2 regions of the Solibacillus sp. FSL W8-0474 genome follow, and region 1 is predicted to be linked to the other one. Evidence: riboswitches for the same ligand, from Rfam matches in the RefSeq annotation. Region 1 holds a riboswitch; the other holds the start of a gene.
What was found. A riboswitch is a leader RNA that binds a small molecule or an ion and turns the genes downstream of it on or off. The one in region 1 is predicted to bind lysine.
Positions count from the first base shown of each region.

Region 2: another riboswitch for lysine. It lies ahead of NYE67_RS01320 (amino acid permease); the one in region 1 lies ahead of NYE67_RS14005 (aspartate kinase).

Region 1 is NZ_JBBOQJ010000001.1:2,762,190-2,767,461, reverse strand. Features, by position in the region: gene trxA (thioredoxin) at 92-406, shown strand; gene uvrC (excinuclease ABC subunit UvrC) at 505-2,295, shown strand; lysine riboswitch at 2,330-2,508, shown strand; gene NYE67_RS14005 (aspartate kinase) at 2,601-3,833, shown strand; gene NYE67_RS14000 (YslB family protein) at 3,940-4,356, opposite strand; gene NYE67_RS13995 (succinate dehydrogenase cytochrome b558 subunit) at 4,628-5,245, shown strand.
Region 2 is NZ_JBBOQJ010000001.1:260,957-266,228, reverse strand. Features, by position in the region: gene NYE67_RS01325 (RNA 2'-phosphotransferase) at 1-562, opposite strand, end outside; gene NYE67_RS01320 (amino acid permease) at 1,010-2,467, opposite strand; lysine riboswitch at 2,561-2,741, opposite strand; gene NYE67_RS01315 (IS1182 family transposase) at 3,050-4,504, opposite strand; gene NYE67_RS01310 (CynX/NimT family MFS transporter) at 4,829-5,272, shown strand, end outside.

The DNA of each region.
Region 1 (5,272 bases):
ATACATTTATATTCCCAAGCATTTTACTACTTTTTAAATGGCAAAACATGTTATACTACAACCAGATGTTATTTAAGGAGGCTATTTTATTATGGCAATTGTACACGGTACAGATCAAACTTTCCCACAGGAAATTTCAAACGGCACAGTTTTAGTAGACTTTTGGGCAGCATGGTGCGGACCATGTAAAATGATTGCTCCAGTTCTTGAAGAATTAGATGCAGAAATCGGTAACGAAGTAAAAATCGTAAAAGTTGACGTAGATAACAACCAAGGCACTGCTGCTGATTATCAAATCATGTCAATCCCATCATTATTATTATTTGTTGATGGTGAATTAAAAGCAAAAACTGCTGGCTTCATGCCAAAAGAAGCTTTAATCGACTTTATTAACGACAACAAATAATTAAATTGCAAAGCCGTATGCCTAATAAGGTGTACGGCTTTTTTCTTATGGGACTATCAGTTAAAATAAAGTGAATGACATATCCAATAGGTGAGAATATGAATGCAAATATTAAAGCAAAGCTAGAAATATTACCGAATGAATCCGGCTGCTATATTATGAAAGACCGTCAAGGGACGATTATATATGTCGGCAAGGCAAAAGTGTTAAAAAACCGAGTGCGTTCGTATTTTACGGGAAGTCATGATGGTAAAACAGCCAGATTAGTCAGTGAAATAGAGGACTTTGAATATATTGTAACTTCAAGTGATCTCGAAGCGCTTATACTCGAACTGAATTTGATCAAATTACATGATCCGAAATATAATGTAAAGCTAACAGATGATAAAACATACCCTTATATAAAAATAACGAATGAACGTTACCCTCGAATAATAACGACAAGGAAAGTAAAAAAGGATAAGGCAAAATATTTTGGACCTTATCCAAACGCGTATGCAGCCAATGAAACGCGGAAATTGCTTGATCGTTTATATCCACTTCGTAAATGTACACATCTGCCAAATCAAGTATGCCTGTATTATCATTTAGGGCAATGCTTAGCACCTTGTGTAAAAGAAATTGAAAAACAAGTATATGATGAAATGATTGGTGAAATTTCAAAGTTTTTAAACGGTGGTGTCGAAGAAATTCAGAAAGATCTTCAGCGAAAAATGCTCGATGCAGCCGAAAAGCTGGAATTTGAACGGGCGAAGGAATTCCGGGATTTAATTGCACATATCGAGCAGGTTATGCAAAAGCAAAAAATCGTATCGGATGATTTAAGCAATCGGGATGTATTTGGCTATGCAGTCGAAAAAGGGTGGATGTGTGTACAAGTATTTTTTGTGCGGCAAGGAAAATTAATTGAACGAGATGTATCGATTTTCCCTATATATAACGAGGCAGAAGAAGAATTTTTAACATTTGTCGGACGGTTTTACGAGCAACCACATCATTTACTGCCGAAAGAGATTTTTGTACCAAAGACGATTGATGGTACGATTTTGCAAAAGCTTTTAAACGTAAAGGTGCAGACACCAAAGCGCGGTACAAAAAAAGAGCTGGTCGATTTAGCTATGAAAAATGCCAATATTGCAATACACGGAAAATTCCAGTTAATTGAGCGTCAGGAAGAACGTACAGTAGGAGCTTGTGAAGCACTTGCCGAAGCTATGCAAATTCCATTACCACTTCGTATCGAAGCATTTGATAATAGTCATATGCATGGTGCTGATCCTGTTTCTGCAATGGTTGTGTTTGTAGACGGGAAGCCTGCAAAAAAGGAATACCGGAAATATAAAACACGAGAAGCCGCAAAACATGATGACTATGGGGCGATGCAAGAAGTCATTCGGCGCCGTTATACACGGGTATTACGAGAAAGCTTGCCATTACCGGACTTAATCCTAATCGATGGAGGAAAAGGACAAATGGAGGTTGCAAGAGAAGTAATAGAAGATGAGCTAGGATTAATGATTCCAATAGCAGGTCTTGCAAAAGACGATAAGCATAACACATCCCAACTGTTATTTGGCGCTCCACCAGAAGTTGTACCTTTAAAACGGACAAGTGATGGTTTTTACTTATTGCAACGTATACAAGATGAGGTACACCGATTTGCCATTACATTTCTGCGTCAGCAACATCAGACGAATGCAATTACATCCGTACTTGATGGCATTCCGGGTATAGGACCGAAACGTAAACAGCAACTTATGAAGCATTTTGGATCGGTAAAAAAAATTCGGGAAGCAACAGAGTTACAATTGCAAGAAGCCGGTGTTCCCGCCAAATTGGCAGAAGTAATTTATCGTCACTTTCACGAAGCATCATTGAATAAAGAATAATGTTATGTTACTATAAAAGACAATTCAATAGTTAATAAACGATAGAGGTGCAGTATTTAAGAGTAAATTGCTCGAGGAAGAACAATTCCGGCGACAGCATTTGAAAGGAGATTCTGCCGAAGTGAAATACGTATTGTTCACGTATTTTGCTGGTTTTGCATTTAAGAAATGTAAGATTGTCAGAACTTTATGTTCTGGAGAGCTATCCTGAAAAACATATAAACCTTTATTTGTATTGACGGCGACTTTCCATGAACATATGGAAGGTCGCTTTTTTGATGGAAAAATATAAGGGGTGGAAGACATTGCAGACAGTTGTAGTAAAGTTTGGTGGACCAATGTTGGCAACAACAGAAAAAATAGTACAGGTAGCAAAAAAGGTGATAAAAGAGCAAGGTCGTGGCATAAACTTAGTCGTTGTCGTTTCTTCGATGACGTCCATTCGTCAAAATTTACGGCAATTTGCCGCGGAAATTACTCATGAACCGTCGAAGCGTGAAATGGATGCATTAATCTCTACGGGAGCGCAGATAACAAGCGCCCTTCTTGCTTTAGCAATTCAGGAGCATGGGGGAAAAGCAGTGTCACTTGCCGGTTGGCAGGCAGGTATTCAAACAAATGAAAAATATGGAAATGCCCGAATTGATTCTATAGATAATAAGCGTTTTGAAAAACATTTTGATCTAGGAGAGATCGTTGTTGTCTCAGGATTCCAAGGAATAACAGACACACACAACATTTCGACTTTAGGGAAAGGCGGTTCTGAAACTTCCGCCGTTGCATTAGCCATTGCTTTAAATGCGGAACGTGTTGATATTTATTCAACGGTAGAAGGCATTTATACTGCAGATCCGCAGCTTGTGGAAGATGCTACGAAATTATCTGTAATTTCATATGATGAAATGTTGGAGTTTTCCAATTTAGGTACTAAAATTTTGCATCCTCGAGCAGTTGAGCTTGCAAAAAATTACAATATGCCAATCGTTGTACGCTCAGCTACCGAGGACGTAGAAGGTACATTAATAAAAGGGGATGTAGACATGGAAAAAAATTTACTTGTGCGCGGGGTGGCATATGAATCTGATATTATTCGTTTAACGATCGGATATGATTCATATGAAACAGCGTCATTAGCCGAAGTATTTAGTGTTTTAGCGGAAAATGATATTAATGTTGATATTATTGTGCAGGCAGTTATTGACGGGATTAAGCCTACAATTTCTTTTACAATTTCAAAAGAAGAATTTGCTGATGCTTTACGTGTATTAGAGTCGAGTAAATTGTCACTTGGATTTAGTTTTGCAGATTTTGAAATCGGGTTGGCTAAAGTATCGATTATTGGATCAGCAATGGCTTCAAACCCTGGAGTCGCAGCACGTATGTTTGCGCGTCTGGGACGTGAACATATTCCGGTTAAAATGGTTAGCACATCTGAAATAAAAGTGTCTGTCGTCGTGCCACAAGAAGAAATGGTGCGCGCTGCAAATGCTTTGCATGAGGAATTTAATATAGCAATGAAGGAAGTTCCCGCTTCTTAAAGTGGAGAGCCATTACTAGTGCTAATCAAGAATGATATAACTATTTTTCTATGTTAAAAAAACTAAAAACTGCTAGCTTTTATAAAGCAGCAGTTTTTATTTGCGCTCAAATCTTCTCTTTTAAATCCCACTTTAAAATGAATTTGACGTAATTCTTCTTTTCAATTTTTTCTTCATAGCATTCTGTTAAATAGCCAAGTTGTTTTTGCTTTTGCTCAGCCAAAAAGCCTGCTTCTAAACGAAAACAGCGCTGCTCAATATTAATCGACATTTCCTCGGTCGTCATAAGTATGTAATGAAGTTCATCCTTTATTTCTTTCTCCAAAATTAACTGACCCCAGCCGGCCTCCCCGAAAAATGAAGGAAGCTCATCCATGGAAAATAGCGGAAATTTACGTGCTAGTTCTTTCCCTGCCCAATATAAAACATCTTCCTCATGCTTACCTAAAATCGATGGTAGAAGATGATCGCGAAGGATTTCATATCCAAAACTTGGAATCGTTTTCATTTTGTACCCCTCCATATTAAAAACCTCTTTCATAAATTTTCTTATAATTTTCATTCTTTCAGGAAGAAAATAGTTATAAGTAGAAAAAACTGGACTTAAAATAGCAAAAATCCGTCTTTAAAATGATTATAAAATATCCCTCGTTACCTTGACGCTAGTATCTGTTGAGAGTACAATGGACATGTCATAATATTGTACCATGATGAAATGCGCAGTCAATAACACAACGTTTACAAATTTGAGGCGTTGCACTTGTGTATTTCAAGTACTAAGGGGGGTAACAGTTTTGTCGAAAGATCGTGAATTTTTATGGCGCCGCTTACACTCGTTATTAGGTGTAGTTCCTGTCGGGTTGTTCTTGGTGTTCCACTTGTCTTTGAACTTCACTGCAGTTGGTGGTGAAGAGGTTTACAATAACGCAACAGGTATGATGGAATTAGTTCCGCACTCGTTATTGTTAGCAATGGAATGGATTATTATTTATATTCCATTAATGTTCCACGGATTCTATGGTGTGTTTATTGCATTTACATCTACACACAATACGGGCCGTTTCAGCACATTCCGTAACTGGATGTTTGCTTTACAACGTTTCACAGGAATCTTCCTTGTAATCTTCATTGCATGGCACATTTTCCAAACGCGTGTTCAAAAAGCATTTGGCGCTGAAGTTAACTTTGATATGATGGTAGAAATCGTAGATAACCCATTAATGTTGGCATTCTATATTGTCGGTATCGTATCAGCAGCATTCCACTTAGCGAACGGTCTATGGTCATTCTTAGTGAGCTGGGGTATTACACAGTCTAAAAAATCTCAACAGATTACAACTTATGTTACGTTATTATTCTTCGTAATTTTAGCAATCATAGGTGTTGCAGCTATCATTTCATTCGCTGTTTAGTTTAACTTGACCACTAATATACAGTTA
Region 2 (5,272 bases), 2.5 Mb from region 1:
CAAACGGACCCGTTTCCTCCAAAACTTGCACTTTTAACTCATTCGCATTGTAAATAGCGAGATTATCTGCGTATAAAGTTTTAAATTGATTGAATGCAGCTGTCCCTTGCAAAATAATGATTTCCGGCTGAAACTCTTCCAAAACTTCTTTGAAAATTGTTTTACCTCGTTCAAAATTTGCGGCACCTTCTTTTTTCGCACTTTTTGCATGGTCCGCCGAATCTAGTTGATACGTATTTAATGAAGTATAAAGAAGCGACTCATTGTACTGCTTTTTCAGCCATGCTTCAAACTGTAAAGACCCTTTAAATTCACGGGGGGCTCCCTTTATTTCACTAAAATAAAGCTCCTGAAACAAGTCTCTATTCACTAATGACTCTGCAAAAATCTGCTCACTTCTATCTTCTACTTTAAAAAAGGGTACTGCGTTTGTGCTGATTAGAAAAATTCTTGATTTGTATGGATTTCCATTTGTTAAAAACGGGCGAAACGCTACAGTTTTCCCATCTTCACCCATTATCCATTGATGTATTTTTTTATATAAACCTGCTGAAATAGGCATTCCTAACACTTCCTTATAAGTCTATTCTATTTTTGATAAGATCAAGTACCATAGATAGAGATTTTCATTTCTTCTATAATACCATTCCTTTCTTTTAAAGTATAAAAGTTATGCTGAAGGGCACTCGAAATTATATTCGCCGCTTAGTTTGTTTTAATAGACACTCTTTAAGACTTATTCGTCACAGCGTTCTTAAATGTAAATCTTCTGAAGTGGCTGGGAATGTTAATCGACACTTTATCTGCGTTAATAGACATTCAATTATATATATTCGCCACCTTCATGGACATTTTAGACACCTGACTTCACTTATTAGCCACTCTCCCTTACATATTCGCCACTTTGCACAACTTAATATCCACGTTCAAAACTATATAAACAGCACAAGCCCCATTCACTCCACAAAAAAACGCAATGAAAGCTGACGCTAACATTACGTTTTAATTACTATTTATTTGATAAATCACATTCCATTAAAGGAACCATCTTTGTTTTATGTTTAACTTTATAGAAAATCCATAATGATGCAAATAATGGCAAGCCGATGTAGGAAACAACTACTCCGTACCAGTCAATTGTCCCACCCATAAAGGCCATATAGTTTTGACCTAACACGACAATCATACATAGTGCGAAGGCAAACAGTGGACCGAATGGGAAGAATCTTGATACATAAGGTAAATCGCTCAATGACTTTCCTTGTGCGACATAAGCGCGACGGAAGCGGTAATGACTGATTGCAATACCGAGCCAAGCAATAAAGCCGGACATACCTGAAGCATTTAGTAACCAAATATATACGACACCATCGCCAAAGAAAGAAGCTAAAAATGCTAGTGAACCTACTGCTAATGTAGCAAGCAAGGCATACATCGGAATGCCGCGCGTCGTTACTTTCATGAACAGTTTCGGTGCTTTTCCGTCTACTGCTAATTGATAAAGCATACGACTTGCTGCATAAAGACCTGAGTTCCCTGCAGAAAGCATTGCTGTTAAAATAATCGCATTCATAACAGAGGCTGCAAACGCGACACCTAGGTTTTCAAATACTAATGTAAATGGACTTGTCGCAATGTCTTCTGATAAAAGGCGTGAATCGGTATACGGAATAAGTAACCCAATTGCGCCGATCGCGAAAATGTAAAACAGTAATATACGCCAGAATACTGAACGTACAGCTTTTGGAATATTTTTAGCTGGATCATCTGTTTCCCCTGCCGTTACCCCTAGCATTTCCGTACCTTGGAATGAGAATCCAGCTGCAAGGAAAATACCGAATAGAGCTAGGAAACCGCCATTAAACGGGGCATCTCCCGCAAAGAAATTCGTGAAGCCGACCGGATCATTCCCGCCTAATATGCCGAAAATCATTAAAAAGCTGACAATAATAAATACAATTACCGTTGCGACTTTGATCATCGCAAACCAGTATTCTGCTTCACCAAAAGCTTTTACCGATGCTAAGTTAAATGATAAAACGACTACGATAAATAAAATTGTCCATACAATCGATGAACTGTCCGGGAACCAGTATTTCATAATTAATGACACAGCCGCAATTTCCGCTGCAATCGTAATTGCCCAGTTGTACCAATAGTTCCAACCAAGCGCAAACCCTAATGCCGGGTCTACAAATTTCGTTGCATACGTACTAAACGAACCAGATGTCGGCATATAAGCAGCCATTTCACCTAATGATGTCATTAGGAAATACACCATAACCCCGATTAATGCATATGCGAGCAATGCCCCACCAGGACCTGCCTGTGCGATGGCCCCACCTGATGCTAAAAATAGGCCTGTACCAATTGTTCCGCCTAACGAGATCATCGTAACATGGCGGCTTTTTAATCCTCTTTTTAACTCGTTTTTATTACCGAGCTGATCTATTTTAATTTCACTCACGATTATAAAACTCCCTTTTTGTTTTGTTTGGCGAAGTGTAAAAATAAAACCACCACAAGTTTTTGTGATGGTTATAATTACACCTCATCAAACTTGAAAGATAGCTCAACACATGCTTACACATGTGACAGTTCTGTTCCTTATCGGAGACAGCCCCAGCGTTATATTTAAGAAGAAAAATAACACTTCGGCAATCATTCCTTTCATAAAGCTTCACAGATTCTTCTCAATCTCCGCTATACTAATCATAATGATTGCGACCTCTACCCCATACATTTACATGAGGTAATATATTTAATTGAAATAATGATTATTAGTCTAACATAATATTTTTTTGATAGCAATGCGTTGATATTTTTCAGTTTTTTAAGATTATTCTTACTATTTATTTGGCGCTGTTGCAGGGAAAGGAGCCTCATTAATGAATGAACAAAAAATAGACCAAAACAGCAAAAAAATACTATCGAATAAACCGAGGGCACTGAAAAACCTTCGTTTTTTAGAACGGTTTCGTTTTTCAACATAAAAGAGGCATTTTTCATTCGATTTTGAATGGAAAATGCCTCTTTTCTTCGTCTCTATTTATTCCTTTTCGCTCATTAGCTTCAGTATTCGTTTTAGATTGACCACAAAGATGGTTGTGGCTCCTTGAACTTCCATGCCAAATAACCCCGCCGATTTTGCTGTTTTAAAGCCGTGGGGATTCTTTAATTCATTATTTTTTGCTTCAATTTTATACCGATTTTTAGCGAGTGCTTTAAATTCCTCTGTTTCTTGGAACGCTGCTTGTTCTTGATGGGTAGTCGATTGAATTGTGACGCTATATGTTTTACTTTTTGCACCTTCAGTATAACAGCCCTCTCGCATCGGACAAACTTTACATTTCTCAATATCGAAATAAAACGTTAAACTTTGATTCACGCTTTTCTTACCTGTCCGTCTTCTGTTCGATGCCATGTGCCCTGCTGGACAAACAAACATCCCTGCATCTTTATTGAAATCAAATTCAACTTTTCGCTGTCCACGACCATTAGTAATAAGGGGATGTAGCTTCGAAACTAACTGAAGTTTTTCTGATTTCATATACGCTAAATTATCTTTTCCTGAATAAGCTGTATCTCCAATAACCGTTTCAATTTCCATACCTGTTTCTCGACTTTTCTCGACTAATTCTTGAAGATAATGACCATCGCTTTTTTCACCTGTCGTCACAACCGCTGCTGTAATAATTCGTTCATCGCTCATCGCAATATGTGTTTTATAACCAAAGAAAGACGTATCTGCTGACTTATGACCAAGGCGTGCATCCGGATCATTTGAATAGCTTAGATGGGCTTCATAATCATCAATCACTTCTTTTAAAACATTTAATTTTTCTTTCACCGCCGGGATTTGTGCAATCTTTGACTGCGTTTCCACTACTTCAACTACTTGACGACAGTAATCTAATTCTTCTGTGACCTCATTTGACGTAGGCTTCTCAGGGAATTTTCCAACCATGTTTTCGTCGAGTTGATACACGGCTTTTCTCACATTTTTCGACTTTTCTTGTAAAAATTCTTTTGGCGATTTTTGATTATAACGAGCTTTTGTATGAGTTGCGTCAACGATAACCATTTTACTGAGTAGAAGTCCTTTTTCTAAGGCAATTTCAACGGTTTTCTGAATCAGTAAATCTAATAGATTCATATCTTGAAGACGAAGTCGACGGAATTTTGTCAGCGAACTTGAATCAATGACATCTTCTTCTGGGGTCATGTCTAAAAAATATTTAAAGGACATGTCGTATTTCGAACGCTCGACAAGGTCGGCATCCGACAGGTCGTGAATCGCTTTTAAGAGTAAATATTTAAACATGCGAATCGGTGGAATTGCGTTACGGCCATTATCTAAACAGTATTTTGACTGAAGTTCTTCTACGATAAATGAAAAATCCACGAGTTCATTGATTTGTCGAAGCATATTGTCTTTTGGAATGATTAAATCGTACAACGCCATATAAGGACTTAAATTCAATGTTTCTTGTTTAGAAATCATGGTCGCACCACCTTTTATTAGTCCTTCAATTATACAGGAAATTTGGGAGATTATACGAGGGGAAAACCCTTTTAGTGACGAGAGTAGTACCAGTTGATTGGAATGGAGGCGGCGACTTCTGCGGGAACAGCACGTGCGGAAGCACCCGGACTGAGCGAAGCGAGGGAGAAGGCTGGAGCCGTGCCCGCGAAACGCGTCCGCCGGAATGGAAATCAACGGCATCGAAGAAAAAGAGAGTACAGGAACGAATTTTCGTTCCTGTACTCTCTAACTTGTGGCTAAAGGACTTTTTCAGTGCCCTCGAATAAACCACTTCTCTTTTTTATGGTTGCTGTATTCCTATTCGCTACTACTTTACGTACACCAATCACTGTAGTAGGCCCGATTATTTCCTTTATCCGGGATGGCCTCGGCATTTCAAACGTGCTTGCAGGATTTTTAACAACTATTCCGTTAGTCGCGTTTGCTATTGTTTCGCCATTTGCACCGCGCATTGCACGTAAATGGGGAATGGAATGGACTTTATTTTATTCAGTTTTTTTACTTTGTACCGGAATATTACTACGTTCTGTAGGTGAAACAGTACTTCTGATTGGAGGAACAATTCTTATAGGGATTGCCATCGCTTTTGGAAATGTTCTTATTCCGAGCTATTTCAAATGGAAATTCCCCCTGCATATCGGCCTGTTAACCGGGGTGTATTCCGTATCGATGAATATTTCCTCCGGATTTGCTGCTGGTTTTAGTTTTCCGATTGCCACAAATGCA